Regions from separate parts of the Streptomyces sp. GLSS-08 genome, predicted to be linked through region 2. Evidence: riboswitches for the same ligand, from Rfam matches in the RefSeq annotation. Region 2 holds a riboswitch; the other holds the start of a gene.
What was found. A riboswitch is a leader RNA that binds a small molecule or an ion and turns the genes downstream of it on or off. The one in region 2 is predicted to bind cyclic di-AMP.
Positions count from the first base shown of each region.

Region 1 (15,873 bases), on a different contig from region 2:
GTGCCGCCTCGTCCTGCAGCGTCTCCAGCCGCTGCTGCCCGCTGTCGGCCTTCTCCTTCGCCCCGTTGTACTTCTCGGTGGCCGCCTCCGCCTCCTGGTACAGCTTGTCGACCTTGGCCTTGACCTGCGCCGGGGTGAGCTGCGGTTCGGCGTACCCCGTGCCCTCGAACGCCGTTGCCGTCGCCGCGCCCGCGAGGGCGATGGTGGCGGCGGTGCGGGCCGTCCGGCCGCCGAACGAACGGTGTCCGGGCTTGCGGTGCGATGCCACGAGGGCACACGTCCTTTCGCGAAGACTCGGGCCGCACGACCGCCAAAGCGGGAGGCGGTGACGCGTCCGGCGGCGGCCCGCACAGGGGGACGGGGCGCCGCCGGACCTTTCGGCGGAAGTGGCCGGTGCCGCCCCTGGCCGGGCGGCGGTGGAGAGCCGGTCACCTGGGGGAGGACGCTAAACGTGGGCGGGCGGGGGCCGTGACGGCATGTGCGGAAGTGGCGGGAGTGGACCGCCGGGTGACCGTATGCGACCGCGATCCCGGGCCGCGGGTGTCGGCTCGACGCCGAGTACTGACCGATGCGGCGGTTGTCCGGGTGGCAGGGGAGGCCCCGGTGCTATGAGCCCACGCGGTCGCTCAGGTGACTCAGGTGACTCAGGTGGGCAGGGGGGCGGGGCCAGGCCGGTCGGGGGAGGCCGGTGCGGGGAGACGCCGGGGCGCCCGATTAGGCTCCGGCCCCATGGACGTACTCATCCATTTCTTCGTCGGCCTGCACATCATCGGGATCGCCGCGCTGCTCGGCGGCTTCCTCACCCAGCTGAAGGCGATGGGCCGGGGCACCGCCCGGTTCGTCCCAGCGATGCTGCACGGCGCGCTCACCATGCTGGTCACCGGTGTCGTACTGGTCGGCCTCAACCAGGCCGACGACAACCCGCTCGACAACATCAAGCTCGGCGTGAAGCTGGCCCTGCTGATCGTGATCCTCGGTCTCGTCTACGTGAAGCGCGACGAGGAGAAGGTCGAGAAGGGCGCCTTCGCCGCGGTCGGCCTGTTGACCACGGCGAACATCTTCATCGCGGTGCTCTGGACCTGAAGGTCCTGAGCCTTCTCGGACCACCGTCGGCCGGTGTCCGGCGTGACCCGGGGGATCACGCCGGACACCGCGTCACGCCTGACGCGGTCCCGCCCTCACGCCGGGCGTACCACGCTGTGGATCGACGACTCGCCGCCGTGGTGGAGCGGCTCCTCGCGGACGTAGGCGCCCGGCCTCCAGGCGTGGATCATCATCCCGTGGCCGGCGTAGAGCCCGACGTGGCCGCTGTCGTCGTCGAAGAACACCAGGTCACCGGGGGCGATCTCGGAGGGCGGGACGCTGGTGCCCGCGCCGGCCTGGTCCCGGGTGGTGCGGGGCAGAAAGACACCGGCGGCCATCCACGCGGCCCGCGTGAGACCCGAGCCGTCGTACGAGTCCGGGCCCATGGCGCCCCAGACGTACGGCTTGCCGATCTGCGCCCGGGCGTAGGCGAGCACCTTCCCGGCCGTGGTGGCGTAGGACGGACCGTCCGTGGTGAGTACCGTGCCGGCCGTGGTGGCGTAGGACGGACCGTCCGTGGTGAGTACCGTGCCGGCCGTGGTGGCGTAGGACGGGTCGTCCGTGGTGAGTACCGTGCCGGCCGTGGTGGCGTAGGACGGACCGTCCGTGGCGAGCACCGTACCGGGCGTAGGGGCGTACGAGGGGGCGTCCGCCGTGCTGCCCGGGCCGTCGGCCGGGGAGTCCGGGTCCTGCCGGGCGGGCGCCTCCGGGCGAGGCTTCTCCTGGGCGGTCTGCTGCTGGGCCGGCTCCTCGGTCCTGCGCTCCGCGGCTTCCCGCTGCCGCTCCTCGACCGCCGTGAGCCGCGCTTTCTCCGCCGCGGTGAGCTGCGCGAGCAGTCCGCGGGCGTCGGCGAGTTTCCGCTGCACCTGCGCCTTGGCCGACTTCAGCGTCCGCTGCGGCACGGCCGGTTTCTCCGGCCCCCCGGCGGCCTCGGACCCCTTGCGCACCGTCGCCGCCTGCTCGGCGGTGTGGCCGGCCGGCAGGACGGGGGCGGTGTCGGAGACGGCGGCCCCGGTGCGGGACAGGGTGACGGCGTACGGAACCGGTTCCGCGCGCGCGGTGGGGGGCCTCTCGGTGCGGCCGGCCACGTCGTCGCGGGGGGTGTCGTCCCGCGTGCGCTGCTTGGGGCTCTTCTCCCTGGCCGTGTTGTACCGCTGGGTGGCCGTCCCGGCCTGGTGATAGAGGTCGTCCACCTTCTTCTGGACTTCCTCGCGACTGGGCTTCGAATCGGCCGAGGGTGCGGCGTTCGCGGTCTGCGAGAGCAGGGCCACGGAGGTGAGGGCCGCCGTGGCGAGACCCGGGACCCGTGCGCCCGCTACGCGCGTCACTGCGGGACGCGTTGTGCGTTGCGACGCCAAGAGAGGCGACTCCTTCCATGATCCGCCTACCGGGTTAGCTGTCGGGTTCGGGCGGGTGGTTCGGAAGGGTTGCCCTACGGTCCTCGCCCGGACGGGCGGTCGGACCGATTCACCCCGAAGATCGGTGGGTCCCCGGTTCCGGCCGCCGCGTGGGCGCGCCGGATTCGGCGGAGGCCGCGCGGCCCGGCGTCGTTCGCCGGTTGGGTCGGGCGGCCTGACCGGCACGTTAGCCAACTCGTGTGGCTTCTGTGAAGGTTGATGGCCGATATGCCCGATACGTTTTTGTGACCTTCTTTTCGGGGGTCGCTTCGCACCTCCGGCCGACTCGGTGTCCGGACGGTCTCCGCGGTCCGCGTGACGTGGCGTGCGTCTCGTCCGTGCCGGTCACCCGAGGTGACGGTGCGGATCCGGAGGGCGAGGCGGGGTCGGGCGGCGGGCTCCAGGCAGGGGGAACGTGTCCGGCGGGCGGCCTCCCGCGTGGTGCCGGAGGCCGCCCGTCCGCTTCTGGGAGACCCGTGGAGTCCCGACGTGGCCACGGGCTGTCAGTGGGGCGGCCTAGACTCGGAAGGCGATGAGCAGCCTCTTTGACGACAGCTTCCTGGCGGACCTCAAGCCCTCCGGGGCCCACGGGGAAGAGCCCCCGCCGCCGCCCGAGGACGGGACGCCGGAGCAGCTTCCGGACGACCTGTTCGGCGGCCGTTTCGACGTGCCCCCGAGCCGGGACGCGTACTACCGCGACGGTGCGGCACGCCCCGCCGTGGACCCGGCGACGCTGCTGGACGGGCTGAACGAGAACCAGCGCGCGGCCGTGGCGCACGCCGGTTCCCCGCTGCTCATCGTGGCCGGCGCCGGGTCGGGCAAGACCCGCGTGCTCACGCACCGCATCGCGTATCTGCTGGGCGAGCGGCACGTGCACCCCGGCCAGATCCTCGCGATCACCTTCACGAACAAGGCCGCGGGCGAGATGAAGGAGCGCGTCGAGCAGCTCGTCGGCCCGCGCGCGAACGCGATGTGGGTGATGACCTTCCACAGCGCGTGCGTCCGCATCCTGCGCCGCGAGTCGAAGCGGCTCGGCTTCACGTCCTCGTTCTCGATCTACGACGCCGCGGACTCCAAGCGCCTCATGGCCCTGGTCTGCCGCGACCTGGACCTCGACCCGAAGCGCTACCCGCCCAAGTCGTTCAGCGCCAAGGTCTCGAACCTGAAGAACGAGCTGATCGACGAGGAGGACTTCGCCGCCCAGGCCGCCGGGGCCTCCCGGACGGAGTCGGGAGGAGGTTTCGAGGAGACCCTCGCTCAGGCCTACGCGCTCTACCAGTCGCGGCTGCGCGAGGCCAACGCGCTCGACTTCGACGACCTGATCATGACGACGGTCAATCTGCTGCGCGCCTTCCCGGACGTGGCCGAGCACTACCGCCGCCGCTTCCGCCATGTCCTCGTCGACGAGTACCAGGACACCAACCACGCGCAGTACGCCCTCGTCCGCGAGCTCGTCGGCACCGCCGAGCACCCCGTGGACGTGCCGCCGGGCGAGGACGACCTGCCGCCCGCCGAGCTGTGCGTCGTGGGTGACGCCGACCAGTCGATCTACGCCTTCCGCGGCGCGACGATCCGCAACATCCTCCAGTTCGAGGAGGACTACCCGGACGCGACGACGATCCTGCTGGAGCAGAACTACCGCTCCACCCAGACGATCCTGAGCGCCGCGAACGCGGTCATCGAGCGGAACGAGTCCCGCCGCCCCAAGAACCTGTGGACCAACGCGGGCGCGGGCGCGCGGATCACCGGCTACGTCGCCGACACCGAGCACGACGAGGCCCAGTTCGTCGCCGACGAGATAGACCGCCTCACGGACGCGGGCGAGGCCAAGGCGGGGGACATGGCCGTCTTCTACCGGACGAACGCCCAGTCCCGTGTGTTCGAAGAGGTCTTCATCCGCGTCGGCCTGCCGTACAAGGTCGTCGGCGGCGTCCGGTTCTACGAGCGCAAGGAGGTCCGCGACGTCCTCGCGTACCTGCGCGTGCTGTCGAACCCGGAGGACTCGGTCCCGCTGCGCCGCATCATGAACGTGCCCAAGCGCGGCATCGGAGACCGGGCGGAAGCCATGATCGACGCCCTCGCCCAGCGGGAGAAGATCAGCTTCCCGCAGGCACTGCGCCGTGTCGACGAGGCGTACGGCATGGCGGCCCGCTCGACGAACGCCGTCAAGCGGTTCAACACGCTGATGGAGGACCTGCGGACGGTCGTCGAGTCCGGCGCCGGCCCGGCGACGGTCCTGGAGGCCGTCCTCGAACGCACCGGTTATCTCGCCGAGTTGCAGGCCTCGACGGACCCGCAGGACGAGACCCGGATCGAGAACCTCCAGGAACTCGCCGCCGTGGCACTGGAATTCGAGCAGGAGGCCGGAGAGGGCGAGACCGCCGGCACCCTCGCCGAGTTCCTGGAGCGTGTCGCCCTCGTCGCCGACTCCGACCAGATCCCCGACGAGGAGGACGGCAACGGCGTCATCACCCTGATGACCCTGCACACCGCCAAGGGCCTTGAGTTCCCGGTCGTCTTCCTCACCGGCATGGAGGACGGCGTCTTCCCGCACATGCGCGCGCTCGGCCAGACCAAGGAACTGGAGGAGGAGCGGCGCCTCGCGTACGTCGGCATCACGCGCGCGCGGGAGCGGCTGTACCTGACACGTTCCTCCATGCGCAGTGCCTGGGGTCAGCCTTCGTACAACCCGCCGTCCCGCTTCCTGGAGGAGATCCCGGACGCGCATCTGGACTGGAAGCGCACGGGAGGCATGGGCCCGGTGGCCGCGGGCCCCGTCTCGGGTGTGGCGGCCTCGCTCTCCTCGTCGCGCTCGCGGTCCGCCGCCTCCGGCGCGTCCGGCTTCGCGACGCGCCGCGGCGTCGCCGAGAAGCCGGTGGTCTCCCTGGCCGTCGGCGACCGGGTCACCCACGACCAGTTCGGCCTGGGCACGGTCGTCGGAGTGAAGGGCACCGGCGCCAACGCCGAGGCCACGGTCGACTTCGGCGAACCGAAGCCGAAGCGGCTGCTGTTGCGCTACGCGCCTGTCGAGAAGCTGTAGGGAAACCCGGCGCGCCCGGCGTCCACGGGCCCGGCCCGGGCATCACCGCCCGGGCCCGCCGGACGGGGCGCCCGCGCCGGCCGGCACGGGATCGGTGCGGCGCAGAGGGGTGCCCGAAGGGTGCACTCAGCGGACGCGGGACGGTGGGGCTGGGGGGACGCGGAGCGGGTGGGACTCAGGTGGGGTCGATGTCGTGGCTGCGCAGCCACGACAGCGGGTCGATCGCCGAGCCGCCCGCCGGACGGACCTCGAAGTGCAGGTGCGGGCCGGTCGAGTTGCCGGAGTTCCCGGAGAACGCGATCGGGTCACCCGCCTTCACGACGGTCCCCGACGGGACCTTGTACGTGGAGAGGTGGCAGTACCAGGTCTCCGTACCGTCCTTGGCGGTCACGATCGCCATGTTCCCGTACGCGCTGTTCCACTGCGTCCGTACGGTGCCGTCGGTCGCGGCCATCACCGTCGTGCCGTAGGAGACCGGGAAGTCGATGCCCGTGTGCACGGACATCCAGTTGATGCCCGACTGCCCGTAGTAGGCGCTGAGCCCCTTCTGCGCGACCGGCAGCGAGAACTTGGGGCGCAGCCGCTCCTTGCGGGCCGCGTCCTCCGCCGCCTTCTTCCGCTTCGCCTCCTGCTCGGCCTTCAGGTCAATACGTTCCTGCGTCCGGCTCGCCCGGTCGGCGAAGTCGTCGGCGTCGGCGGAGAGGTTCGCGAGCTGGGTGTCCAGCTGGTTGTTCGCGGCGGACGGCTTCACGGACGTCTTCTCCGGAGCGGCGGCCGTCGTCTCGGTGTTGTCGTCCGCGCTCACGCTCACGACGGAGGCGGCGGCGATCCCCGCGACGCCCATCACGCACGCCGAGGGCACGGCCACCGTCAGCAGGGCGGAACGCCTGGCCGGGGCGCGGCGCCGGGAACGGCTCCCGGCGCGCGATGCCGAACGCGAACCGGGAACGGGCCCGGCCGCTTCCGGGGCGGTCTCCTCGACACCGTCGAGAAGCAGCGACTGCGGCTCTTGGTCGTCCTCGCCGTCGTGCGAGTCGAACTCGCCGTCGTGCGAGTCGTCCTCGCCGTCGCTCGCGTCGAACTCGTCGGCAGGGCGGCCGGGTTGGTCGTACGGCACCTGCTCGAAGGTGGCGGTCGCCTGCTGGTCGAAGGGCACGGACTGCGGCTGGTCGTAGGTCTCCGACGACGAAGCGGCCCGGTCGTACGTCTCGTACGCGTCCTGGCCGCCGTCGCTGTTCCATTGGGTGGCGTCGTACGCGCCCGTGTCGAGCGGCTGCGTGCCCCACTGCTGGGTGCGGTCGCCCTGGTCGAGGGGGTTGGCGGGCTCGGCCTGGTTCCAGGCGGCCGCGTCCCACTGGCCGGTGGCGTCCTGGCCCTGTGACTGCGCGGGAATACCGCCGAGTTGCTGGTAGCCGCCGGACCAGTCGGTGGTGGCGTAACCGGCGGTGTCGTACGTGGCCTGGTGCTGCGCCGCGTACGGGTCGAAGCCCGGTGTCGGCTGGTGTGCGCCCGTGAGGGGGGAGGAATCGCCCCCGGCGGACCACTGCGTGGCGTCGTACGAACCGGTGGACGCGCCCGGGGCGGAGCCCGGCATGTCACCGAAGAGCGGGTCGGTCGCGAAACTCGCGGCCTCGTAACTGCCGCAGCCTGATTGAAATCCGGTGGCGGGGTACCCGTCGTACATGGTGAAGTCGCCGTACGGGGCGTCCTGGTGGCCGTACGGCGCATGGTGCGCCTCGGCGGCATCGGGAGCCGGAGCCGGGGGGGTAACGGTCCCCGACGGGTGACGGTCGTTCACCAACTTCTCTTTCGCCTCGACAACAGGGGCTGGCAGAGCAGTGCGGCGACTGTACCCGGCGGTACGCGGGCGCGACAATCTTCGGCAGGTTTCGTGCTGGCGGGAAACGGGCATTCGGCCGTGTTTCGGGGGACTGCAGGCACGACCTTGGCCTGGCGTTCGATGAATGTTCGATATCAGGCGACTGTCAGGCCTTCGGCCCGGCCGGCCGCGGGAGCTTCCGTCTCCTCGATGTCGAGCGCCTGGCGTATCCCGGCCGCGACCGCGGGGTGGACGGGAAGCGCGAGATGTCCGACGCCGCTCACCCGCACGTTCTGCCCGAGCAGGTCCGGATGGTCGACGCAGGCCGTCTCCAGCGGGTCCATCAGCTGGTCGAGATCACTCCAGAAACCCACGAAACGCGTACGGCAGCCCGGCGCGGGCAGCCGCAGTTCACCGATCACGGGCGAGTCGGGGCGCATCTGGCGGACGATCGGGTGGGCGTTCATCAGGGGAGCGACCCGGGTGCCCGAGTGCGGCGTGCCGAGTGTGACGAGTGTGCGCACACGGTGGTCCCCGCCGAGGCGCTGCACGTAGTAGCGCGCGATCAGACCGCCGAGGCTGTGCCCGACGATGTCCACCCGCGCGTGGCCCGTGCGCTCGCAGATCTCCTCCACGTGCCGCCCTAGCAGCTCGGCGGCGGTGCGGATGTCACAGGTGAGCGGGGAGTAGTTGAGCGACTCGACGCGCTGCCTGCCGTGCTGGGCGAGGCTGCGCCGCAGCAGCACGAAGACCGAGCGGTTGTCGATGAACCCGTGCAGCAGCACCACCGGGGGCCTGGCGTCGCCCGGCAGCGTGGCGGTGTCCGGCGGCGGGAGCGGCGGGGCGGCCCGGCGCTCCTGGGCGATGCCGGACGGATAGAGGAGCAGATGCCCGGCGAGGATCGTGATCTCCAGGGCCGTCGCCTTCAGGAGAGCCGTCGAGAGTCCGGCCAGCCTGCCGGGAAGGATGCGCCGGCAGAGAGGAAGAAGGGGTTGCACTGCCCAGGTGGCCTTCATGGCCGACCTCCCGTCGGCACGCCGGAGGACGCCTCTGTCCCCCGTGTGCCCTCGTGGAAAGCCATGGGGCGGCGAGCCGGTGGTGGCCGGTGGCCCCGCCGCGCCCCGCTCGCGGCGCCGTGGTGCGGCGACTCGAGTCGGCTCTCCTGTCGCGCGCACCCCTCCGCGGCGTGTGCCGCAGGTCCCCGCGGCGCGTGTGCCGCGGAAATCAGAGACGAGCGCGGCGAACGTGTCCCACCGTGTGATTTCCCCCTCGGTCTCCACCGTGAAACTGCCGGGTGCGGGATGCTGGCGATAACGTTCGTTCACTTCCCCGGTCCGTGCGGCGCGGGGCACCGGGTTGTGTAGTCGGTTCATGGAGGCAGTGATGGGTGTGGCAGCCGGTCCGATCCGCGTGGTGGTGGCCAAGCCGGGGCTCGACGGCCACGATCGCGGGGCTAAGGTGATCGCGCGTGCGCTGCGCGACGCCGGTATGGAGGTCATCTACACGGGACTGCACCAGACCCCGGAGCAGATCGTGGACACGGCGATCCAGGAGGATGCCGACGCGATCGGTCTCTCCATCCTGTCCGGCGCCCACAACACGCTCTTCGCGGCCGTGATCTCCCTGCTCAAGGAGCGTGAGGCCGAGGACATCAAGGTCTTCGGCGGCGGCATCATCCCCGAGGCGGACATCGCGCCTCTCAAGGAGAAGGGTGTCGCGGAGATCTTCACGCCGGGCGCGACCACGGCGTCGATCGTGGACTGGGTACGGGCGAACGTGCGACAGCCCGCGGGGGCGTAGCGCTTCCAACGGGATGGCGGATGCCCGGTGCAGGTGCCGTCTTCGGAAACCGCGCGAGCCTTGGACGCACCGTCGCGCCCCTTGTGCCGGGCGCGGGACTCCGCTGGGGTGCGCCGGGCGCCGGTGCCGGGTGCCCGGAGCCGGCAGCGGAGTGCCCGGCCGCGGGGTGCCCGGTCACGGGGGCGGCTCCGTGAGCTCGGCCGACATGGTGGCTCGCAGCCGCAAGGTGGTGGTGAGGCGCTGGAAGGCCTCGGCCCAGTAACCGCCTGCCCCCGGGGAGGCGTCCTCCGGCTCGTCCGGGATCGCGGTGAGGCCCTCCAGACGCCCCGCCTCCCCCGGATCCAGGCACCGCTCGGCCAGCCCCATCACCCCGCTGAAACTCCACGGATAGCTGCCCGCGTCCCGCGCGATGTTCAGCGCGTCCACGACGGCCTGTCCGAGCGGCTCGCTCCACGGCACCGCGCACACACCGAGCAGCTGAAACGCCTCGGACAGCCCGTGCGTGGCGATGAACCGCGCCACCCACCCGGCCCGCTCGGCGGCGCCCAGCGTCGCGAGCAGTTTGGCCCGCTCCGCCAGCGACACCGCGCCCGGGCCGCCGGCCTCCGGGGCGGACGGCGCGCCGAGAAGCGCCCGCGACCAGTCGGGGTCCCGCTGCCGCACGGCCGCCCGGCACCACGCCCCGTGCAGCTCCGCCTGCCAGTCGTCCGTCACCGGCAGCGCCACGATCTCCTCCGGCGTACGCCCCCCGAGGCGGCGGGGCCACGTCCCGAGCGGCGCGGCCTCCACCAACTGGCCGAGCCACCAGGACCGTTCCCCCCGGCCCGCCGGCGGCTTGGGCACCACGCCGTCGCGCTCCATGCCCGCGTCGCACTGGTGGGGGGCCTCCACCACGATCGCCGGCACACTCCGCGTACGGTCCAGCGCGACGCAGGAACCGGCGCGGTCCGCCATCCGCGCGGCGAGCGCCGACGCGGGCAGCGCGGACAGCAGCTCCGCCGCCGTGGCCCGCACGTTGCGGCTCCGGTCGGCCAGCGCCCGCTCCAGGAACGGCTCGTCCGCGGCCTCCAGGCCCGTCCGCAGGGAGTCGAGGAACATCAGGCGGTCCTCCGCCCGCTCCGTCGTCCACGTCGTCGCCAGCAGCTCGCGGGCCGTCGCCGCGTCCTGCGCCCGGATCGCCGACAGGAGCGCGACCCGCTCGGCGAACAGCCCCTCCTCCCACAACTCCCGTATCCGCTCCGGCTCCCCGTGGCCCGGCAGTGACGCACCGCCGCCGGGCGCGGCGCGCAGCGCGAACCGCCAGTCCGCGTTGAGCCGCGCCAGCCACAGCGCGCGCGGACCCGCGAAGGCCAGCGCGGCGGGCCGCAGGTCGGTACGGCCCCGGGCGGCGTCCAGCAGCGCGGGCAGCGCCTGCGGCGGCGGGGCGAAACCGCGTGCGTTCGCCAGGGCCAGCCACTGCGGCAGCAGCTCCATCAGGTCGGGCGCAGAACCCCGGCGACCGCCCGACCCCGCGCCGGACCGGTCCGCCAGCAGCATCGCGAGCCGTCGGGCCGCGGCGGGCGGCAGGGGCGGGCGGGGGTCCCGCGCGGCCGGTTCGGGCCGGGCGGCGGCCCGCGCGGGGCGCAGCCCGGCCCGGCGCCGCACGGTCTCCACGGCGGCCGCGTCCAGCAGGGCTGCCGGTGCCTCCCGTCCCGGCGCCCACCCCGGTGGCGTACGCCGGTCGGTCCCGAGCAGCGCGGAGGTGACGAGCTCCTCCCAGGCGTCACCGGCGGGCGCGCCGGCAAAAGCGGCCGTGCTGTTCATGAGCGTCCTTTCGGCGGCCGGTCCGTCACGGCGGACGGGGAGAGATACGTCGTCAGCACAGGGGTACCGCCTCTCCCCGGCCCTCGGGCCAGGCGGTCAGGGGCGTGAAGCCGCGGTGGCCGCACTCGCCGAAGACGGTGACCGGTGCGCCGCCGGAGAGCGCGGCCAGGCGCCACAGCCCCGGGCGGGAAACGGCGGACGGGGCCACCGGCAGCGCCAGATCGCCCTCCGCGTCGGCCAGTTGCCAGGAATCGCCGGCCGGGGTCGGTACGACCCGGCTCAGCGTCACCGGGCAGGAGTCCAGCCAGGGGTCGGACCGCAGGGCCTCGCCGTAACGGGCGGTGGCCTCGGGCGTGGTCATGCCGGGCGGGCGTAGGTCCGTGGGCGCGGGGGCCGTGAACTGCTCGCCCAGCGCCGCCCGCAGCCGGCCGTCACCCGCGTACGCCGAGAGCTCCGCCTCGAAGGCCAGTCCCACCGGCAGCGCCAGCTCGGGTGCGCGGCCCGCCGGCCCGTAGGAGAGGAGCAGCGCGGTGCGGCCGGACCCGGCGCCGTGCAGCCAGATGCGGCGCGTGGTGAGGGTGCTGTCAGCCGTGTCGTACTGGGCGAGGACCAGCCAGTGGTCCCGCACCGGCGGGCCGTCGGCGGAGCCCGGCAGCCCCACCCGGGAACGGACCGTGGCCGCAAGGCCGTCCGGCAGCCGCTCCCGGCGCAACCACCCCTGGTCCAGCAGATGGAGCAGCGCGCACTCCTCCAGCAGCCGCACCGGCCACCCCGGGCCGGACGCCGGGATCGCCCCCAACTCCCGCACCCGCGCCGCCAGCCCGGGCGCCTGCGCGTCGACCATGCGGGCCGCCGTCTCCTCCCACATCCCGTACCCCGCCTGCTCGGTCCGGGCCAGGCCGCCGCGCAGCAGATCGGTCAGCCGCTGCTCCAGTTCCGCCGCCCCCGCGGTGATCCGCTCGGCCCGGCGCTCCGCCCGGCGCCGCGCCGCATCCGGATCCCCCGTGGCCGGGGGACCGGACGTCCGCTCCGCCCGCTTCTCGTCCGCGCGCCTCCTCCTTCCCTCCAGCCACTGCTCCGCCCAGTCCGGTGCCTGCCCCGGCGGCACCGCGCCGTCCTCGGCCGCCCGGAGCAGCAGCAGCCCCAGCGCGTGCTTGCACGGGAACTTCCGGCTCGGGCAACTGCATCTGTACGCGGGCCCGGTGGAGTCCGCGAGGTCGACGACCGTCTGATACGGCCTGCTGCCACTGCCCTTGCACAGTCCCCACACCGCCCCCTCGCCCGACCTGCCCGCCTCCGACCACGGTCCGGCCGTCCCGAGCCTGCTCCCCGCCTTGCGTGACGCGACGTCAGGCGCCAGTGCCAGCACCTGATCCGCCGTCCAGCGCACCCCCTGCTGAGTCATGACAACGACGGTAGATCCCGCCACTGACAATCGATCCAGGCGAGGGTATCCGCGCAGGTCAGAGCGCATTGTCAGTGGCGTGGTGCACGGTGGAGCCAGATCGAACCGGCCGAGCTGGAGGGGGACCGAGCCATGTCCGTGTCCGTTGACCCGTCGTCCATCAATCCGCCCGCGGGAAAGCTCCCGGGGCGGCCCGCGGAGGAGGCGGGCGAGGTGCTGCGGCCGCATGCCGAGACCGCCTTCGCCGCCGAACTCGCCGCGCTGGCCGCGCAGGACGACCGGCCGCGGCCGGCCCGCTGGCGGATGTCACCGTGGGCCGTCGCGACGTATCTGCTGGGCGGCACCCTGCCGGACGGCACGGTCGTCACACCCAAGTACGTGGGCCCGCGCCGCATCGTCGAGGTCGCCGTCACCACGCTCGCCACCGACCGGGCCCTGCTCCTGCTCGGCGTGCCCGGCACCGCCAAGACGTGGGTGTCCGAGCATCTCGCCGCGGCCGTCAGCGGCGACTCGACGCTGCTCGTCCAGGGCACGGCGGGGACCCCGGAAGAAGCCATCCGCTACGGCTGGAACTACGCGCAGCTGCTCGCGCACGGCCCCAGCCGCGACGCACTGGTGCCGAGCCCCGTCATGCGGGCCATGGCCGAGGGCATGACGGCCCGTGTCGAGGAGCTGACCCGGATCCCGGCCGACGTCCAGGACACGCTGATCACGATCCTGTCGGAGAAGATCCTGCCGATACCGGAGCTGGGGCAGGAGGTGCAGGCCGTCCGCGGCTTCAACCTGATCGCCACGGCCAACGACCGGGACCGCGGGGTGAACGAGCTGTCCAGCGCGCTGCGCCGCCGTTTCAACACGGTGGTGCTGCCGCTGCCCGAGAGCGCCGACGCCGAGGTCGACATCGTCTCGCGGCGCGTCGACCAGATCGGCCGCTCCCTCGACCTGCCGGCCGCGCCCGAGGGCGTCGACGAGATCCGCCGCGTCGTCACGGTCTTCCGTGAGCTGCGCGACGGCGTCACGGCCGACGGGCGGACGAAGCTGAAGTCCCCGAGCGGCACGCTGTCCACCGCCGAGGCGATCTCCGTCGTCACCAACGGCCTGGCCCTCGCCGCCCACTTCGGCGACGGCGTCCTGCGCCCGAGCGACGTGGCCGCCGGCATCCTCGGTGCCGTCGTCCGCGATCCGGCCGCCGACCGGGTCATCTGGCAGGAGTACCTGGAAGCGGTCGTCCGTGAGCGGGACGGCTGGAAGGACTTCTACCGGGCGTGCCGGGAGGTGAGCGCGTGAGCGTGCCGGGCGGGCCGCCGAGGGGGGCGGGGGAGGACGAGCCGGACGCGGGCGCCACGGCGGGAGCGGGTGCCTCCGTGGCGCCGGACGCGATGGCCTCCGTGGTCCCGGAGGCAGGTGCCTCCGCAGGAGACGGAGACGGAGACGGAGGCGGGCCGGCGGGCTCGCGGGGCGGCGGGCCGGCGGGGGCGCGAGGTGGTGGGCTCTCGGGCCGGGGGCGGGGGCCGCTGCTGCTGGGGGTGCGGCATCACGGGCCGGGGTCGGCGCGGGCGGTACGGGCCGTGCTGGACGAGGCCCGGCCCCGGACGGTGCTGATCGAGGGGCCGCCGGAGGCCGACGCGCTGATCCCGTTCGCCGCCTACGCGGACCTGCGGCCGCCCGTCGCGCTCCTCGCCCACGCCGTGGACGAGCCCGGACGGTCGGCGTTCTGGCCGCTCGCCGAGTTCTCACCGGAGTGGGTGGCGATCCGCTGGGCCGTGGAGCACGGGGTCCCGGCCCGTTTCATCGACCTCCCGGCGGCACACACGCTGGCGTGGGGGAGGCAGGACACGGAGCCGGACGACGCGGCTGCCGAGGCCGAGGCCGAGGCCGGGTCCGGCACCGACGCCCTGCGCGTCGACCCCCTGGCCGTGCTCGCGGAGACCGCCGGCTACGACGACCCCGAGCGTTGGTGGGAGGACGTGGTCGAGCACCGGGCCGGAGCCGGAACCGACGTGTACGCGCCCTTCGCCGTGCTGGCCGAGGCCATGACCGCACTGCGCGAGGCGTACGGGATCGGCGGTCACGACCGGGACCCGGTGCGGGAGGCGCACATGAGACTCCAGCTGCGGTCCGCGCAGCGGGAGTTCGGGGACGACGTGGCCGTGGTGTGCGGGGCGTGGCACGTGCCGGCCCTGCGTGAGAAGCACACCGTCACGGCCGACCGCGCCCTGCTGAAGGGGCTGCCCAAGGTCAAGGCCGACATGACGTGGGTGCCGTGGACGCACCGCCGGCTGTCCCGGGCCGGTGGGTACGGGGCGGGCATCGACTCGCCCGGCTGGTACGGGCACCTCTTCCGCGTCCGGGACCGCCCGGTCGAGCGCTGGATGACGAAGGTGGCCGGACTGCTGCGCGACGAGGACCGCATGGTGTCCTCCGCGCACGTGATCGAGGCCGTGCGCCTGGCGGACACGCTCGCCGCGATGCGTGGCCGCCCGCTGCCGGGGCTGACCGAGACCACCGACGCCGTGCGCGCCGTGATGTGCGAGGGCTCGGACGTGCCGCTCGCGCTCGTGCACGACCGCCTGGTCGTCGGGGACGTCCTCGGGGAGGTGCCGGAATCCGCGCCCGCGGTGCCGCTGCAGCGCGACCTCACCCGGCTCCAGCGGCGGCTGCGGATCAAGCCGGAGCCGCTGGAGCGGGAGTTGGAGCTCGACCTGCGGAAGGAGACCGACGCCGCGCGCAGCCGGCTGCTGCACCGGCTGCGGCTCCTCGGCGTCCGCTGGGGCGAGCCCGCCGTGTCGCGGGGGAGTACGGGCACCTTCCGGGAGACCTGGCGGCTGCGGTGGGAGCCGGAGCTGTCCGTGCGGGTGGCCGAGGCCGGGGGGTGGGGCACGACCGTCCTGTCCGCGGCGACCGCCAGGGCTGCGTCGGACGCCGTCGCCGCGGGCTCCCTGGCCGACGTCACGGCACTCGCCGAGCGTTGCCTGCTCGCCGAGCTGCCGGACGCGCTGCCCGTGGTGATGCGCGTCCTCGCCGACCGCGCCGCCCTCGACGCGGACGTCGGTCATCTGGCCCAGGCACTCCCCGCCCTGGTCCGTTCCCTGCGCTACGGCGATGTGCGCGGCACGGGCACCCAGGCCCTGACCGAGGTCGCGGCGGGCCTCGCCGAGCGCGTCTTCGTCGGGCTGCCGCCGGCCTGCGCGGCCCTGGACACCGACGCCGCCGAGGAGATGCGGCGCCATGTGGACGCGGTCCAGGGAGCCGTGGGGCTGCTGGCGGAGGCACAGGCCGCGGCGCGCGAGGCGGCGGAACCGGGAGGGACGCGGGACCAGGGCCTCGTCCGGGACCGCTGGCACTCGGTCCTGCGGGTGCTGTCGGGGCGGGACGCCGTGCCGGGGGTGATCCGGGGGCGCGCCGTCCGGCTGCTGCTGGACGGTGGGGAGCTGGAGCAGGACGAGGCCGCCCGGCTCATGGGGCTCGTGCTGTCCCCGGGGACGGCGCCGGGCGACGCGGCGGCGTGGATCGAGGGGTTCGTCGG
Region 1 covers NZ_JBWJAQ010000017.1:114,506-130,378, reverse strand. The annotation lists gene AC0ZLC_RS26800 (C40 family peptidase) at 1-268, opposite strand, end outside; gene AC0ZLC_RS26795 (hypothetical protein) at 730-1,083, shown strand; gene AC0ZLC_RS26790 (C40 family peptidase) at 1,179-2,411, opposite strand; cyclic di-AMP (ydaO/yuaA leader) riboswitch at 2,450-2,621, opposite strand; gene pcrA (DNA helicase PcrA) at 3,013-5,520, shown strand; gene AC0ZLC_RS26780 (M23 family metallopeptidase) at 5,696-7,318, opposite strand; gene AC0ZLC_RS26775 (esterase/lipase family protein) at 7,495-8,355, opposite strand; gene AC0ZLC_RS26770 (cobalamin B12-binding domain-containing protein) at 8,723-9,139, shown strand; gene AC0ZLC_RS26765 (DUF5691 domain-containing protein) at 9,314-10,942, opposite strand; gene AC0ZLC_RS26760 (SWIM zinc finger family protein) at 10,995-12,347, opposite strand; gene AC0ZLC_RS26755 (ATP-binding protein) at 12,480-13,634, shown strand; gene AC0ZLC_RS26750 (DUF5682 family protein) at 13,727-15,873, shown strand, end outside.
Region 1: another riboswitch for cyclic di-AMP. It lies ahead of AC0ZLC_RS26790 (C40 family peptidase); the one in region 2 lies ahead of AC0ZLC_RS30325 (transglycosylase family protein).

Region 2 (15,873 bases):
GGTCCGTTCGAGCCGCACCAGCTGTTCCAGGAGTGCCTTGACGGGCGCCCAGCCGGTCCCGGCGGCGATGAAGGTGACGGGCCGGTCCTCCGGGGGCCGCAGGGTGAGCCCGCCGCTCGGCGCGCCGAGCCGGAGCAGGTCCCCCTCCCGGGTCCGCCGCACCAGGGCCGTGGACAGCAGCCCCTCCTCGACGCGGCTGACGTGGAGGTCGAGGGTGTGGTCGGGCCGGGGTGCGTTGCCGACCGAGTAGGGACGCCATATACCCGGTAAGTACGGGATGTTGACGCTGACGTACTGGCCCGCGAGATGGGCGAGCGGCCGGGCCGGCCGCAGGGTCAGCACGACGACGTCCTGACCGAAGCGCCGGCGCGCGAGGACCTCGGCGTCCCACCACGGCGGTTCCCCGTCGTCCTCGGCCTGCGAGGCGCCCCGGAGCATCGCGTCCGCGATCGTCTCGTACGCCTCGCCCCAGGCCTTCTCGACCTCCGCGTTCCAGGCCGGTCCCGCGACGGCGGCGAACGCGGCGATCAGGCTCGTCCCCACGGCCGCGTAGTGCCGCGGCTGAGCCAGGTACTTCCGGTGGTCCCGTCCGAGCTCGCCCAGGTACGCCGCGAGCGCCGGGTCCTCCAGCCGCCCCACGACATGGGTGAGCGCCGCGAACAGCCGGTCCCGCTGCCGCTCCATGTCCTCCGGGAAGTCCAGCGGGAACAGCTCGCGGACGTCCGGATGGTGACGGAACAGGTGAGAGTAGAAGTACTTGACCGCGAACTCGGCCCGTCTCTCGACGACCGCGAAGCTGGATCTGAGTATCTCGGGGTCCACGGGCGGAATGTAGGGAGTTCTCGATCCGCCAAGTCAAGTCACGGCCGATTTAGGGACAGTCCAGGGCGAAACGTCCTGCGGGCGGGCCTCCGCCCGCCACCCTCGGAGCCATCCGGTCTCCGCCTCCGGACAGCCCCGGCCGCCTCCTGGCACCCCCCGGCCGCCTCCTGGCGCCGCCGGCCGTTTCCCGGACACCGGCCGCCTCCCGCACCCGGGCCGTCTCCCGGACAGCCCCGGCCGCCTCCTGGCACCCCCCGGCCGCCTCCTGGCGCCGCCGGCCGTTTCCCGGACACCGGCCGCCTCCCGGACAGTCCCAGCCGGTTCCCGGCACCCCGGCCGCCTCCCTGACGGCCTGGTTGCTGCCCGACGCCCCGTCGCCCCTCCCGCCACCCCGGATACCGTCGACGCGTGACCGACAATCCCGCACACCCCGCCGACCGGAGCGCCACCCCCACCGGTCCCGTGCCCGCGAGCAGCACCCCGGACGGCAGCGCTCCCGACCCGGCCCCCGAGCTCTTCACCTGGGAGTTCGCCACCGACCCCTACCCCGCGTACGCCTGGCTCCGTGAGCACGCGCCCGTGCACCGGACGCGGCTGCCGAGCGGTGTGGAGGCCTGGCTGGTCACCCGGTACGCGGACGCCAGGCAGGCCCTCGCGGACGGCCGGCTCAGCAAGAACCCGGCGCACCACGACGAGCCGGCGCACGCCAAGGGGAAGACCGGCATTCCGGGCGAGCGCAAGGCAGAGCTGATGACGCATCTGCTGAACATCGACCCGCCGGACCACACGCGGCTGCGCCAGCTGGTCAGCAAGGCGTTCACGCCCCGGCGGGTGGCGGAGTTCGCGCCGCGGGTCCAGGAACTCACGGACCACCTCATCGACCGGTTCGCCGACCGGGGCAGCGCCGACCTCATCCACGACTTCGCCTTCCCGCTCCCCATCTACGCCATCTGCGACCTCCTCGGCGTTCCCCGCGAGGACCAGGACGACTTCCGGGACTGGGCCGGGATGATGATCCGGCACGGCGGCGGGCCGCGGGGCGGGGTCGCCCGGTCCGTGAAGAAGATGCGCGGCTACCTCGCCGAGCTGATCCACCGGAAACGGGCCGCACTCCCGGACCACCCCGGGCCGGGCGAGGACCTCATCTCCGGGCTCATCCGCGCCTCCGACCACGGTGAGCACCTCACCGAGAACGAGGCCGCGGCGATGGCCTTCATCCTGCTCTTCGCCGGTTTCGAGACGACCGTGAATCTCATCGGCAACGGGACCTACGCCCTCCTCACCCACCCCGAGCAGCGGCAGCGGCTGCAGACCTCCCTCGCCGCGAAGGAGACCGCGCTGCTGGAGACCGGTGTCGAGGAACTCCTCCGGTTCGACGGGCCCGTGGAGCTCGCCACCTGGCGGTTCGCGACCGAGGCCGTCCGGATCGGCGGTCAGGACATCGCCGCGGGCGACCCCGTCCTGGTCGTGCTCGCGGCCGCCGACCGCGACCCCGAGCGCTTCGGGCAGCCGGACACGCTGGACCTCTCCCGGCGCGACAACCAGCACCTCGGATACGGGCACGGCATCCACTACTGCCTCGGCGCGCCCCTCGCCCGGCTGGAGGGACAGACCGCCCTCGCGACGCTCCTCACCCGCCTGCCGGACCTGCGCCTCGCGGGCGATCCGGCGGACCTGCGCTGGCGCGGCGGTCTCATCATGCGGGGACTGCGGACCCTCCCGGTGGAGTTCACCCCTTCGCGGTAGGCAATGCCGGCGGACCCTCGGCGGGCCCGCGACGGACGGGCGCATTGCGCTCGCAACAGGCGCACACCGGTGGAGTTCACGCCCGGCGGTACGCGGGCGCGGAGGCGTCAAACATGACGCACCGTCAATAATGTGATCTTCACGTGATCTGCGCTGCATCGACTTGTGACAAGCGTTCGACTGCCGATACGTTCACGCATCAACGCGATGGATCTTCCGTCGCGCCTGTCATCGCTGTCTTCGAAAGGCCACCGCATGCTCTCCGGGAACGGTCGTCACCGTCGCCCCCGCCAGGCTCCGGCGCTCATCGTCGCGGCAGGAGTCACCGGATCGGCCATCGCGATCCCGTTGCTCGGTGCCACCGGTGCGAGTGCCGCGGACGGCACCACCTGGGACCGGGTCGCGGAGTGCGAGAGCGGCGGTTCGTGGAGTGCCGACAACGCCAACGGCTTCTACGGCGGCCTGCAGATGACCCAGGAGAACTGGGAGAAGTACGGCGGCCTCGCGTACGCGCCGAGCCCCGACGAGGCCAGCCGCTCGCAGCAGATAGCCGTCGCCGAGAAGGTTCTCGACAAGCAGGGCCTGGCCGCCTGGCCCACCTGCGGACCGCTCTCGGGCCTCAGCAAGAACTCGGCGTCCGTAGAGGTCGACACCGGTCTCGCCGACGACTCCTCCGCATCGCCGGCCTCCCCCTCGCCCGATTCGTCCCCGTCGAGCGACGCGCCCGTTTCGGGAGGCTTGTCGTCCGGCGGCGCCACCGCCAAGCCCTCTCCGGCCGCGTCAGGCGAGGCGGTGAAGCCCGGGACGCCGTCGAAGGCCGACGAGGACGCCACCGCCTCCCCGGAGGCCGGCAGCAAGGCCGACAGCAAGGGCGCTGGGAAGGCGAAGGCTGACGACTCGGACAAGTCGGGTCGCACCGCAGGTTCTTCGGACGCCACCGCCGCGACCGGGAGCGAGGGCACGGGCACCGGTCGGCACCGCGGCGCCAGTGCCGACGCCGGCACGGACGCCGACGCGACCGCCGGCGGCGAGGAGGCCTCCTCCGGCCGTCACGTCTCGCGCGGCTCCGCCGCTCCCCGCGACGCCGCGGAGGGCTCGTACACCGTCCGCCTCGGCGACAGTCTCACGAGCATCGCCGACTCCCTTGCCGTGCAGGGCGGATGGAACGAGCTCTACACGGAGAACGAGAAGACGGTCGGCACCGACCCGGACGTCATCCTCCCCGGTCAGAGCCTTGAGGTCGCAGGAGACTAAGTGGGCGTCAGATGGCGAATCAGGTACAAAACAGCGCCAGTTCGCGTCATGTTTCGCACCGCAATGTCCGGTTTGGTGGAGTGAGACAAGGGTCTCAGAAACCCTGATCATCTTTGAAATTCCGGCGGCCGCGTGTCTACGGTCGTGATCGCTCGCTACAGCGGGCCCCGACGGTCGCAACGCCGAATCCTGCCAGTGGCCGGCCGGGAACAGTCGTCGCGCAAGCGCCGTAGGCAGGAGCGGGGGACCCAAGGTAAGTGCCGGGTCCGGGAGTCGAGAGACACCCGGGAACGGCTTGGGGTGGAGTCGGACGCCAGAGGCGGACGACCGGGCACTCACCCGCCCGAACCCGACAGCTCACCTCGCAGGCGTCGGTGAGGGGATCACTTCATGCTGCTCAACAACAAGGGCAAGCACCGCCGCCCGTCCAAGGCCACCCGTGTCGCCGCGCTCGCCGGTGTCACCGGTGTCGCCATCGCCGCTCCGCTGATGGCGGCCGGCAGCGCCTCCGCCGCCAGCACCTCCGAGTGGGACGCCGTCGCCCAGTGCGAGTCCGGCGGCAACTGGTCGATCAACACCGGCAACGGTTACTACGGCGGCCTGCAGTTCTCCGCCTCCACCTGGTCCGCCTACGGCGGCTCGGCCTACGCCGCCACCGCCGACAAGGCCTCCAAGTCCCAGCAGATCGCAGTCGGCGAGAAGGTGCTCGCCGCGCAGGGCAAGGGTGCCTGGCCGACCTGCGGCACCGGCCTGTCCGGCGCCTCGACCGGCGGCTCGTCGACCGACACCGGCTCCGGTGCCAACTCCGGCTCCGGCTCCGGCTCGCAGAGCACGGCCACGGCCCAGCCGGCCCAGCCGCAGCAGCAGGCCCCGCAGTCGCAGGACCAGCGCGCCTCGCGCTCCTCGGAGCGGGAGACGGCCAAGAAGACCGTCGAGACCCCGACCGGCAAGAAGGTCGAGAAGGGTGACGGCGAGTACAAGGTCGTCAAGGGCGACACCCTCAGCTCGATCGCCGCGGACAAGAAGGTCAAGGGCGGCTGGCAGAAGCTGTTCAAGCTGAACAAGGACATCATCGACGATGCCGACTTCATCTTCCCGGGCCAGCAGCTCCACCTCAGCTGACACCGGCCGACGGGCTGACAGCTGAACCACGGCCCTCCCTCATCCGGGGACTCCGCCATGGAGTCCCCGTGCGGGCCGCCCCCGCCCCCATGGGCTCCCCGCTCCGGTGCGTGTTCCCCCGTACGCACCGGAGCGGGGTTTTTCATGGACGCGCCGTGGGCCCGCTTCCGAAGCGGTTACCTGTACGGGGCAGGTTTTTGTTCCGTTCGGAAACAATTTACTCTCGGTTCTGTCCATGGGGTGGTCGACCGGCTGGCCGATCCCCCGGAGCCGGTTAGGCTCATGTCGCGGAGCCGACCGCGGCTCCGTGCAGTTGGGGCCAAGGGGCTCCGCTACCCGCGTCACATCCCAGAAGGAGATGCTCGTGCCGTCCATCGACGTCGTCGTAGCCCGGGAAATCCTCGACTCGCGAGGGAACCCCACCGTCGAGGTCGAGGTCGGCCTCGACGACGGCAGCACGGGTCGTGCCGCCGTCCCGTCCGGCGCCTCCACCGGTGCTTTCGAGGCCATCGAGCTGCGCGACGGTGACCCCAACCGCTACCACGGCAAGGGCGTCGAGAAGGCCGTCCTCGCGGTCATCGAGCAGATCGGCCCGGAGCTCGTCGGCTACGACGCCACCGAGCAGCGCCTGATCGACCAGGCGATGTTCGACCTGGACGCCACCGACAACAAGGGCTCGCTGGGCGCCAACGCCATCCTCGGCGTCTCCCTGGCCGTCGCGCACGCCGCCTCCGAGGCCAGCGACCTGCCGCTGTTCCGCTACCTGGGCGGCCCGAACGCGCACCTGCTGCCCGTCCCGATGATGAACATCCTGAACGGCGGCTCGCACGCCGACTCGAACGTCGACATCCAGGAGTTCATGATCGCGCCGATTGGCGCGGAGTCCTTCTCCGAGGCGCTGCGCTGGGGTGCCGAGGTCTACCACACCCTCAAGAAGGTGCTGAAGACCAAGGGCCTGTCCACCGGCCTCGGCGACGAGGGCGGCTTCGCCCCGAACCTGGAGTCCAACCGCGCCGCGCTCGACCTCATCATCGAGGCCATCAAGCAGGCCGGTTACGTCCCCGGTGAGCAGATCGCGCTCGCGCTCGACGTCGCCGCGTCCGAGTTCTACAAGGACGGCGCGTACGAGTTCGAGGGCAAGTCCCGCTCGGCCGCCGAGATGACCGAGTACTACGAGGAGCTCGTCTCCGCGTACCCGCTGGTCTCCATCGAGGACCCGCTGTACGAGGACGACTGGGCCGGCTGGAAGGTCATCACCGACAAGCTGGGCGACAAGGTCCAGATCGTCGGCGACGACCTCTTCGTCACCAACCCGGAGCGCCTGGCCCGCGGCATCGAGGAGGGCTCCGCCAACGCCCTGCTCGTCAAGGTCAACCAGATCGGCTCGCTGACCGAGACGCTGGACGCCGTCGAGCTGGCCCAGCGCAACGGCTTCAAGTGCATGATGTCCCACCGCTCCGGCGAGACCGAGGACGTCACCATCGCCGACCTCGCCGTCGCGGTGAACTGCGGCCAGATCAAGACCGGCGCCCCGGCCCGCTCGGACCGCGTCGCCAAGTACAACCAGCTGCTGCGCATCGAGGAGATCCTCGACGACGCCGCGGTGTACGCCGGCCGCTCGGCGTTCCCCCGCTTCAAGGGCTGACCCGCAGGAAGCGTCGTACGTACGTCCCCGTACTCGGTCCCGTACCGTGTGCGGGGACGTACGCACGTGACGGGCTTGTGCCGGGGAGGCGGGATTCATGGCCGTGAAGGACCGGGACCGGTTCTCCACCACGACCAGGCTGCGCCTGCTCGGTGAGCAGACGGCGGCCCGGGTCTACCGCTCCCAGACCAAACGGCAGGCCCATCGCTCCCGCCTGACGGGCCGTGCGGCGCTGCTCGCGCTGGTCCTGTGCTCACTGATCGTGGCCCTCGCGTACCCGATGAGGCAGTACGTGTCCCAGCGCGCCGAGGTCGCCGAGCTGGAGCGCGAGCAGGAGCAGGCCCGGCAGCGGGTCGAGCAGCTGCGCGACCTCAAGGCCCGCTGGCAGGACGACGCGTACGCCGAGCAGCAGATCCGGCAACGGCTGCACTTCGTGATGCCGGGCGAGACGGGTTACATCGTGATCGACCCGGACGCGGTGAAGAAGTCCCGCACCGACCAGGGAGCGGCCGACCGCCCCTGGTACGCCAACGTCTGGGACGGCGTGGACAAGTCCGACCGCTCCGCCCAGTAACTGACCAGAAAGACACCACACAAGGCATGGAAACGCCCCCACCGCCCACCCCGCGCACCGAGCCGACCGACGCCGACGTCGAGGCCTTCAGGCAGCAGCTCGGCCGTCCGCCGCGCGGGCTGCGCGCGATCGTGCACCGCTGTCCCTGCGGTCAGCCCGACGTGGTGGAGACGGCGCCCCGCCTCCCCGACGGCACGCCGTTCCCGACGACGTACTACCTGACGTGCCCGCGGGCGGCGTCCGCGATCGGGACGCTCGAGGCGAACGGCGTCATGAAGGAGATGACGGACCGTCTGGCCACGGACCCCGAGCTGGCCGCGGCCTACCGGGCCGCCCACGAGGACTACATCGCCCGCCGGGACGCCATCGACGTCCTGGAGGGGTTCCCGAGCGCGGGCGGCATGCCGGACCGGGTGAAGTGCCTCCACGTGCTCGTGGCGCACTCCCTGGCCGCGGGGCCCGGCGTGAACCCCCTCGGCGACGAGGCGATCGCCATGCTGCCGGAGTGGTGGCGCAAGGGTGCGTGCGTGGTCCCCGCGGGCGAGGCCGACCTTCCCCAGGGCTGACCGTCCCCCAGGGCTGACCGTCCCCCGGGGGCGCCGTTCCCGGGGGACGGTCAGCCCCCGGACCCCCGGCTCCGGCCGGGGCGGCCTCGTCCGCAAGCGCCGGACGGGCTGGACCCTCCCCGGCTCCGGCCTTCCGGCACCCCCGCTCCGACGGCCTCGTCCTCGAACGCCGGACGGGCTGGAAACCCCCGGGCCCGGGCTTGTTCCGAAGTGTCCTCACGACAGGAGACCGCACGCATGACCAGGGTCGCCGCCATCGACTGCGGTACCAACTCGATCCGTCTGCTCGTGGCGGACGCGGACCCGGCGACGGGTGAACTCGTCGACCTGGACCGCCGGATGACCATCGTCCGCCTCGGCCAGGGCGTCGACCGGACGGGGCGGCTCGCCCCCGAGGCGCTGGAGCGCACCTTCGCGGCCTGCCGCGAGTACGCGGCCGTCATCAGGCAACACGGCGCGGAGCGCCTGCGCTTCGTGGCGACGTCCGCCTCCCGCGACGCCGAGAACCGCGACGAGTTCGTCCGCGGGGTCCTGGACATCCTCGGGGTCGAGCCGGAGGTCATCACGGGCGACCAGGAGGCGGAGTTCTCCTTCACCGGCGCGACCAGGGAGCTGACGGGGCGGGACGACCTGGCGAAGCCGTACCTGGTGGTCGACATCGGCGGCGGCTCCACGGAGCTGGTGGTCGGCGAGGACCGGGTCCGTGCCGCGCGCTCGGTGGACGTCGGCTGCGTACGGATGACCGAGCGGCACCTCGTGCACGACGGCGTCGTCGCCGACCCGCCGACGCCCGCTCAGATCGCGGCGATCCGGGCGGACGTCGAGGCCGCGCTGGACCTCGCAGAGCGGACCGTCCCGCTGGGCGAGGCCCGCACCCTGGTCGGCCTCGCGGGCTCGGTCACCACGGTCTCGGCGATCGCGCAGGACCTCCCGGAGTACGACTCGACGGCGATCCACCACTCCCGGATCCCGCACGCCGCCGTCCGCGAGATCACCGGGCGGCTGCTGTCCTCGACGCACGCGGAACGCGCGGCGATCCCCTCGATGCACCCCGGCCGCGTCGACGTCATCGCCGCCGGCGCCCTCGTGCTGCTCGCGATCATGGAGCGCATCGGCGCCGACGAGGTCGTCGTCAGCGAGCACGACATCCTCGACGGCATCGCGTGGTCCGTCGCGTGACGGGGTCCTCCCCGCGGCGCGGGGCCACCCGTGAGGGAATCTTTACTACCCGTCGGTAGCCTCGGCTGAGCAGGTCGGATAACGTTTGAGCGCGATCGAGGGGCCCGGAAGGACCCCTTGGTGACGCGCCGTCGGGAAAGTTCGTGAAGTTCTTCACAAGGAATTCGGGCCTCGGGAATGCGGATGGGGTCCGGTTGGCCCTTCCGAGGGGCTCGCGGGGCGCGGGAGGGTGCTCACGGGAGTGTTTCCGGGGCGTGACGACCGCGTGGAACAAGAGGCCGGTTCAGCGGCCCGACGGCCCGGATTGGCTGCTCACGCGGTGTTGACAACGGTCCGCGGGGTGCCGTGGTTCCCCTGCTGCGGCATGACCTGGGTCACGTGGGCCGCGCAGTGTAGCAGAGGCCCCACCCATGCTTGTGAAGGGGCGCACGAGCGACCCCCCTGAGGCGGGTGGATACTCGATGGCATGAGCACCACGGAGCGTCCCAGGATCCTCGTAGTAGGCGGTGGGTACGTAGGCCTGTACGCAGCTCGGCGCATCCTCAAGAAGATGCGCTACGGCGAGGCGACCGTCACGGTCGTCGACCCCCGGTCGTACATGACCTACCAGCCCTTCCTCCCCGAAGCCGCCGCCGGCAGCATTTCGCCCCGGCACGTCGTCGTCCCGCTGCGACGCGTCCTGCCGAAGGCGGAAGTCCTCACCGGCCGGGTCACCACCATCGACCAGGACCGCAAGGTCGCCACGGTCGCCCCCCTCGTGGGCGAGGCGTACGAGCTGCCCTTCGACTACCTCGTCATCGCGATGGGCGCGGTCTCCCGCACCTTCCCGATCCCCGGCCTCGCCGAGCAGGGCATCGGCATGAAGGGCATCGAGGAGGCCATCGGCCTGCGCAACCACGTCCTCGAGCAGCTCGACAAGGCCGACTCCACGACCGACGAGGACGTCCGCCGCAAGGCGTTGACCTTCGTCTTCGTGGGCGGTGGCTTCGCGGGTGCGGAGACCATAGGCGAGGTCGAGGACATGGCCCGCGACGCGGCCAAGTACTACAACAACGTGTCCCGTGAGGACATGCGCTTCATCCTCGTCGACGCCGCGGACAAGATCCTTCCCGAGGTCGGCCCGAAGCTCGGCGCGTACGGCAAGGAGCACCTGGAGAGCCGCGGGGTCGAGGTCTACCTCTCCACCTCGATGGACTCCTGTGTCGAGGGGCACGTGGTCCTGAAGAACGGCCTCGAGGTCGACTCCAGCACCATCGTGTGGACGGCCGGCGTCAAGCCGAACCCCGTTCTCTCCCGCTTCGGTCTCCCGCTCGGCCCGCGCGGTCACGTGGACACCCGGCCCACCCTTCAGGTGCAGGGCACGGACTACATCTGGGCCGCGGGCGACAACGCGCAGGTCCCGGACATCGCCGCCCGCAAGGCCGGCGTCGAGAACGCCTGGTGCCCGCCGAACGCGCAGCACGCGCTGCGTCAGGCGAAGGTCCTCGGCGACAACGTGGTCTCCGGCATGCGGGGCTTCCCGCAGAAGGAGTACGCGCACTCGAACAAGGGCGCGGTGGCCGGTCTCGGCCTCCACAAGGGCGTCGCGATGATCGTCATGGGCAAGATGAAGATCAAGCTCAAGGGCCGGCTGGCGTGGTACATGCACCGCGGCTACCACGGGCTGGCGATGCCGACCTGGAACCGGAAGATCCGCGTCTTCGCGGACTGGACGCTCGCGATGTTCCTCAAGCGCGAGGTCGTCTCCCTCGGCGCCATCGAGACCCCGCGCGAGGAGTTCTACGAGGCCGCGAAGCCGGCGCCCGCCGTCGCGCAGGCCGCGGAGGCCAAGCTCCCGCAGGCGAAGACCGAGGAGAAGGCCAAGGCCTCCTGACCTCCGGTCACTGATCGACCCGAAGGGGCCTCCCGCCATCCGTGGTGCGGGCGGCCCCTTCGGCGTTCCGCGGTGGGGCGGGAGGTTCCCCCCGGGGCCCGTCGGCGTCCCCGTACGGCGCGGCCCGGCATCCCCGAGACCATGCTCTATGCACCTATTTTTGCCCATCCATGACACGGGTGGGGGACTGTGCGCGGGGGCGGTTGGTGTTTACGTGGTGTCGGACGTTTCGGGATCCGCTGTCACGGAGGTGTGGCCATGCCCGATGCCGCGCTGCGGCTGAAGAGCCTTTTCGAGCAGTTGCTGGGAGCCCCGCTCCCGGTGCGCATGCGTGCCTGGGACGGCTCGGAGGCGGGGCCGCCGGGCGGCCCCACCCTGGTGATCAGGAACCGCCGGGCCCTGCGCCGGCTGATCTGGAAGCCGGGCGAGCTGGGGCTCGCCCGGGCCTGGGTCGCCGGGGACCTCGCGGTGGAGGGGGACCTCTACGCGGCCCTGAGGGTGATGGCCGGACTCCTGTGGGAGCGCCCGACGGGGGCCGGGGGCCTCGGCGAGACCCTGCGGGATCCCGACGTGCGCGCGGCCGTCCGGGGCCTGCTGCGGATGGGCGGGCCGATGGGTCCGCCCGCCCCGCCCGCGGAGGAGGTCCGCAGGCGCCGCCGCCTGCACACCAGAGGCAGCGACAAGCGCGCCGTCAGCCACCACTACGACGTGGGCAACGACTTCTACGAGATCGTCCTCGGGCTGTCCATGGTGTACTCCTGCGCCTACTGGGAGGATGCCGGCACCCTCGAGGGTGCCCAGCGCGACAAGCTCGAACTCGTCTGCCGCAAGCTGGACCTGCGGCCCGGCGGACGGCTGCTGGACGTCGGCTGCGGCTGGGGCTCCATGGCCATCCATGCCGCCCGCGAGCACGGCGTGAGCGTCGTGGGCGTCACGCTGTCGCAGGAGCAGGCCGCCTACGCCCGCAAGCGGGTCGCGGACGAGGGGCTGACCGACCGGGTCGAGATCCGGGTGCAGGACTACCGGGACGTCACCGACGGTCCGTACGACGCCATCTCCTCCATCGGCATGGCCGAACACGTCGGAGCCGAGCGCTATCTGGAGTACGCGCGCGTGCTGCACGCCCTGCTCAAGCCGGGCGGGCGCCTGCTCAACCACCAGATCGCGCGCCGCCCGGCGAGCGACGAGTCGAAGCACCGCGCGGACGAGTTCATCGACGCCTACGTCTTCCCCGACGGCGAACTCGCGCCGGTCGGCACCACCGTGACGCAGCTGGAGCGGGCGGGGTTCGAGGTACGTGACGTCGAATCCCTGCGCGAGCACTACGCTCTGACGCTGCGTCAGTGGGTTGCCAACCTGGAGGCGCAGTGGGCGTCGGCGGTGCGGCTCACCGGCCCGGGACGCGCCCGCGTCTGGCGCCTCTACATGGCGGCCAGCGCCCTGGCGTTCGAACGCAACCGCATCGGCGTCAACCAGGTGCTCGCGGTGCGGACCCCCGTACCGGGCGCCTCCGGGATGCCGCTGCGGGCCCGCACCTGGAACGCGCGGACGTAGCGGCGGCGAAAGCGGGAGGGGCCCCGTCCGGATCCGGACGGGGCCCCTGACTGGGGTCCGACTACTCCGACTTGATCGCCGTCAGCATGTTCAGGCGGGCCGCGCGGCGGGCCGGCCACAGCGCCGCCAGGACACCGACGGCCGCGGCCAGCAGCAGGAAGACGGCCATCCGGCCCCAGGGCAGCACCAGTTCGTACGTCGCCATCTTGGAGCCGAGCAGTTCACCGGCGGCCCAGCCGAAGAAGACGCCCAGGCCGATGCCCAGCACTCCGCCGAACAGTGAGATCACCAGCGACTCCAGCCGGACCATCCGCTTGATGCCCTTGCGGTCCAGGCCGATCGCACGCAGCATGCCGATCTCCTGGGAGCGCTCGAAGACCGACATGGCCAGGGTGTTGATGACACCGAGGACCGCGACGATCACCGCCATCGCGAGCAGGCCGTAGAGCATGTTCAGCATCAGGGTGAACATCTTCGCGATGTCCTCGGAGATGTCCTTCTTGTCCTGGACGAGCATGGCCGGGTTGTCGCCGAGCGCCGCCTCCAGCCTGTCCTTGACCGCACCGGAGGGCCCGCCGGACGTCTTCACCATGACCTGCATGTCGTACGGGTCCCTCTGGTGGGGGGTAAGCGCCGCGTTGTCCAGCATGATGCCCTGGATCATCTCGTTGCCCTGGTAGACGCCGGCGACGGTGAGCCGCTGCCGCTTGCCGTCCTCGTACGAGACCGTGAAGTGCGAGCCGGCCTTCCAGCCGTGCGCGTCGGCGGTGCTGTCGTCGACGACGACCCGCGCGCCGCCGACCTCGAAGGTGCCGTCGTCGACGGTGAGGTCGGTCAGGCTCTCGATGGTCCTGCCGTTGACGCCGGTCAGGTACTCCGTCTCACCGCCGATGCGCGCGGGCGCGTCGCGCAGCGGGCTGGTGGCGGTGACGCCGTCGGTGGCGGCGAGCTTCTTCTCCACATCGGGCGAGAGCATGGTGCCGTTCGCCATCGAGACCACGTAGTCCGCCTTGATCGCGGCGCTGGCCATCTTGTCGATCGACGTCCGGAGACTGCCCGCCATCACCGTCATACCGGTGATCAGGGTGAGTCCGATCATCAGCGCCGAGGCGGTGGCGGCGGTGCGGCGCGGGTTGCGCACGGAGTTCTGGCGGGCCAGCTTGCCGGAGACCCCGAAGACGCGCAGCACGGGCGCCGCCGCGGCGATCAGCGGGCGGGACAGCAGCGGCGTCAGGATGAACACGCCGACGATCAGCAGGCATGCGCCGATGCCCATCGGGGCCTGGCCGTCCGAGCCGTCCATGGTCGTGGCGAACAGGACCGCGGCGATGCCCGCCGCCGAGAAGAGGGCCCCGAGGGTGTTGCGTACGACGAGGGACTTGGTGGTCGCCTTCGCGTGCACGCTGCTCATCGCGGCGACCGGTGGGATCTTCGCCGCCCGGCGGCCCGGCAGCCACGCGGCCAGCATGGTGATCAGGATGCCGACGGCGAGCGCGGTGGCGACGGTGCCCGGCGAGACGACCAGCGGCCCGTCCGGGACGGTGGCGCCGAGCGTGCTCATCAGGGAGCGCATTCCGGCGCCGATGCCGATGCCCGCGGCCAGCCCGGTGACGGCCGCCACCGCGCCGACCACGAACGCCTCGAGCAGCACCGAGCGGGTGATCTGCCTGCGGGAGGCGCCGACCGCCCGCAGCAGCGCCAGCTCCTTGGTGCGCTGGGCGACCAGCATGGTGAAGGTGTTGGCGATGATGAAGGTGCCGACGAACAGGGCGATGCCGGCGAAGACCAGCAGGCCCGTCTTCATGCCGCTCATCTGGGAGGCGATCATCGTCGCCTGGTCGTCGGCGAGCCGCTTGCCGGTGGTGGTGTAGGCGACGTCCTCGGGCACCACCTCGTCGAGCGCGTTGCGCAGCGCGGTCTGGCTGGTGCCAGGGGTGGCCGTCACGTCGATCTCGTCGTACGTGCCGGGCTCGCCGAAGAGCCGTTGCGCGGTCGCCGTGTCGAAGAGGGCGAGGCTGCCGCCGGCGGCGACATTGCCGTCGTCGGTGGTGAAGACGCCGGTGATCGTGGGCTTCAGCACGGGACCGTCGACGGAGAGGCGCAGGGTGTCGCCGACCTTGTACCCGGCCCGCCGGGCGGTCTCCGAGTCGATGGCGACCTCGTCAGCGCCGCGGGGCGCGTGGCCGGCGGTCAGCGGGTACCTCGGGTCCTTCTTCCCCCAGTAGTTGCCGCCCTGCGACTGGAAGCCGTCGCCGATCAGCTCGCCGTCCTTGTCGGCCAGGGCGGTGAAGCCGTTCACGACGCCGACGGCGGTGTCGGCGCCGGAGACCCCTGCCGCCTTCTTCAGCAGGGGCTCGGTGAGCTTCGGCTCCTTGCCGATCCGGTCGCCCTCGTCCTGCCGGGCCTCCGGCTGGATGGCGACGTCGACGTGGTCGAAGCCCTTGGCGGAGCTCTTCTGGAGGGCGTCCGAGATGGTGTTGGTGAAGACCAGGGTGCCGGACACGAACGCCACGCCGAGCATGACGGCGAGCACGGTCATCAACAGTCTGGCCTTGTGCGCGAAGACGGTGCGCAGGGCGGTACGGAACATGGGTTGACTCAGTCCAGGAGAAGGAGAAGCTGTGGTCGGCCGCGGGAGCGGTCCGGGCCGTCGCGGAGGCGGCCCGCGACGGCGGGGCGACGATGCTCGCGGCGGTGGGCGGGGACGCCGGCCCGTGGCGGTGGGCGGTGACGGTGGCCCATGGCGGTGCGTTGCGGCGGGCCCGCGACGCTGGGGGGAGGGCGGCGGTGTCGGACTCGCGCGGGCGGGTCGGCCGGTGCGGCCCTCGGCGTCGGACAGGCCCTAGGACGTCCGGGTGTTCCCGCCGGAGAGACGCAGCATGCGGTCGAGGACCGCGTCCGCCGTCGGCTCGTGCACCTCGTCCACGATCCGCCCGTCGGCGAGGAAGACCACGCGGTCGGCGTACGCGGCGGCCACCGGGTCGTGGGTGACCATGACCACGGTCTGCCCCAGCTCGCGTACGGAGTTGCGCAGGAAGCCCAGCACCTCGGCGCCGGCCCGGGAGTCGAGGTTTCCGGTCGGCTCGTCGCCGAAGATGATGTCGGGCCGCGAGGCGAGCGCGCGGGCCACGGCGACACGCTGCTGCTGGCCGCCGGACAGTTCGGAGGGGCGGTGGCCGAGGCGGTCGGCGAGACCCACCATGCCGATCACGGTGTCCAGCCACTCCTTGTCCGGCTTGCGGCCCGCGATGTCCATCGGGAGCGTGATGTTCTCCAGGGCGGTGAGGGTCGGCAGCAGGTTGAACGCCTGGAAGATGAAGCCGATCTTGTCCCGGCGCAGCTTGGTGAGCTGCTTGTCCTTGAGGGACCCGAGTTCCGTCTCGCCGATGCGCACGGAACCCGAGGAGAAGGTGTCGAGGCCGGCCACGCAGTGCATCAGCGTGGACTTGCCGGAGCCGGAGGGGCCCATGATCGCGGTGAACTCGGCCTGCCGGAAGTCGACGGTGACCCGGTCGAGGGCGACCACCTGGGTCTCGCC
Region 2 covers NZ_JBWJAQ010000025.1:712-16,584, forward strand. The annotation lists gene AC0ZLC_RS30310 (globin domain-containing protein) at 1-822, opposite strand, end outside; gene AC0ZLC_RS30315 (cytochrome P450 family protein) at 1,285-2,568, shown strand; gene AC0ZLC_RS30320 (LysM peptidoglycan-binding domain-containing protein) at 2,824-3,822, shown strand; cyclic di-AMP (ydaO/yuaA leader) riboswitch at 4,038-4,208, shown strand; gene AC0ZLC_RS30325 (transglycosylase family protein) at 4,213-4,944, shown strand; gene eno (phosphopyruvate hydratase) at 5,303-6,589, shown strand; gene AC0ZLC_RS30335 (FtsB family cell division protein) at 6,687-7,163, shown strand; gene AC0ZLC_RS30340 (DUF501 domain-containing protein) at 7,190-7,729, shown strand; gene AC0ZLC_RS30345 (Ppx/GppA phosphatase family protein) at 7,967-8,908, shown strand; gene AC0ZLC_RS30350 (NAD(P)/FAD-dependent oxidoreductase) at 9,375-10,781, shown strand; gene AC0ZLC_RS30355 (class I SAM-dependent methyltransferase) at 11,040-12,335, shown strand; gene AC0ZLC_RS30360 (ABC transporter permease) at 12,397-14,925, opposite strand; gene AC0ZLC_RS30365 (ABC transporter ATP-binding protein) at 15,178-15,873, opposite strand, start outside.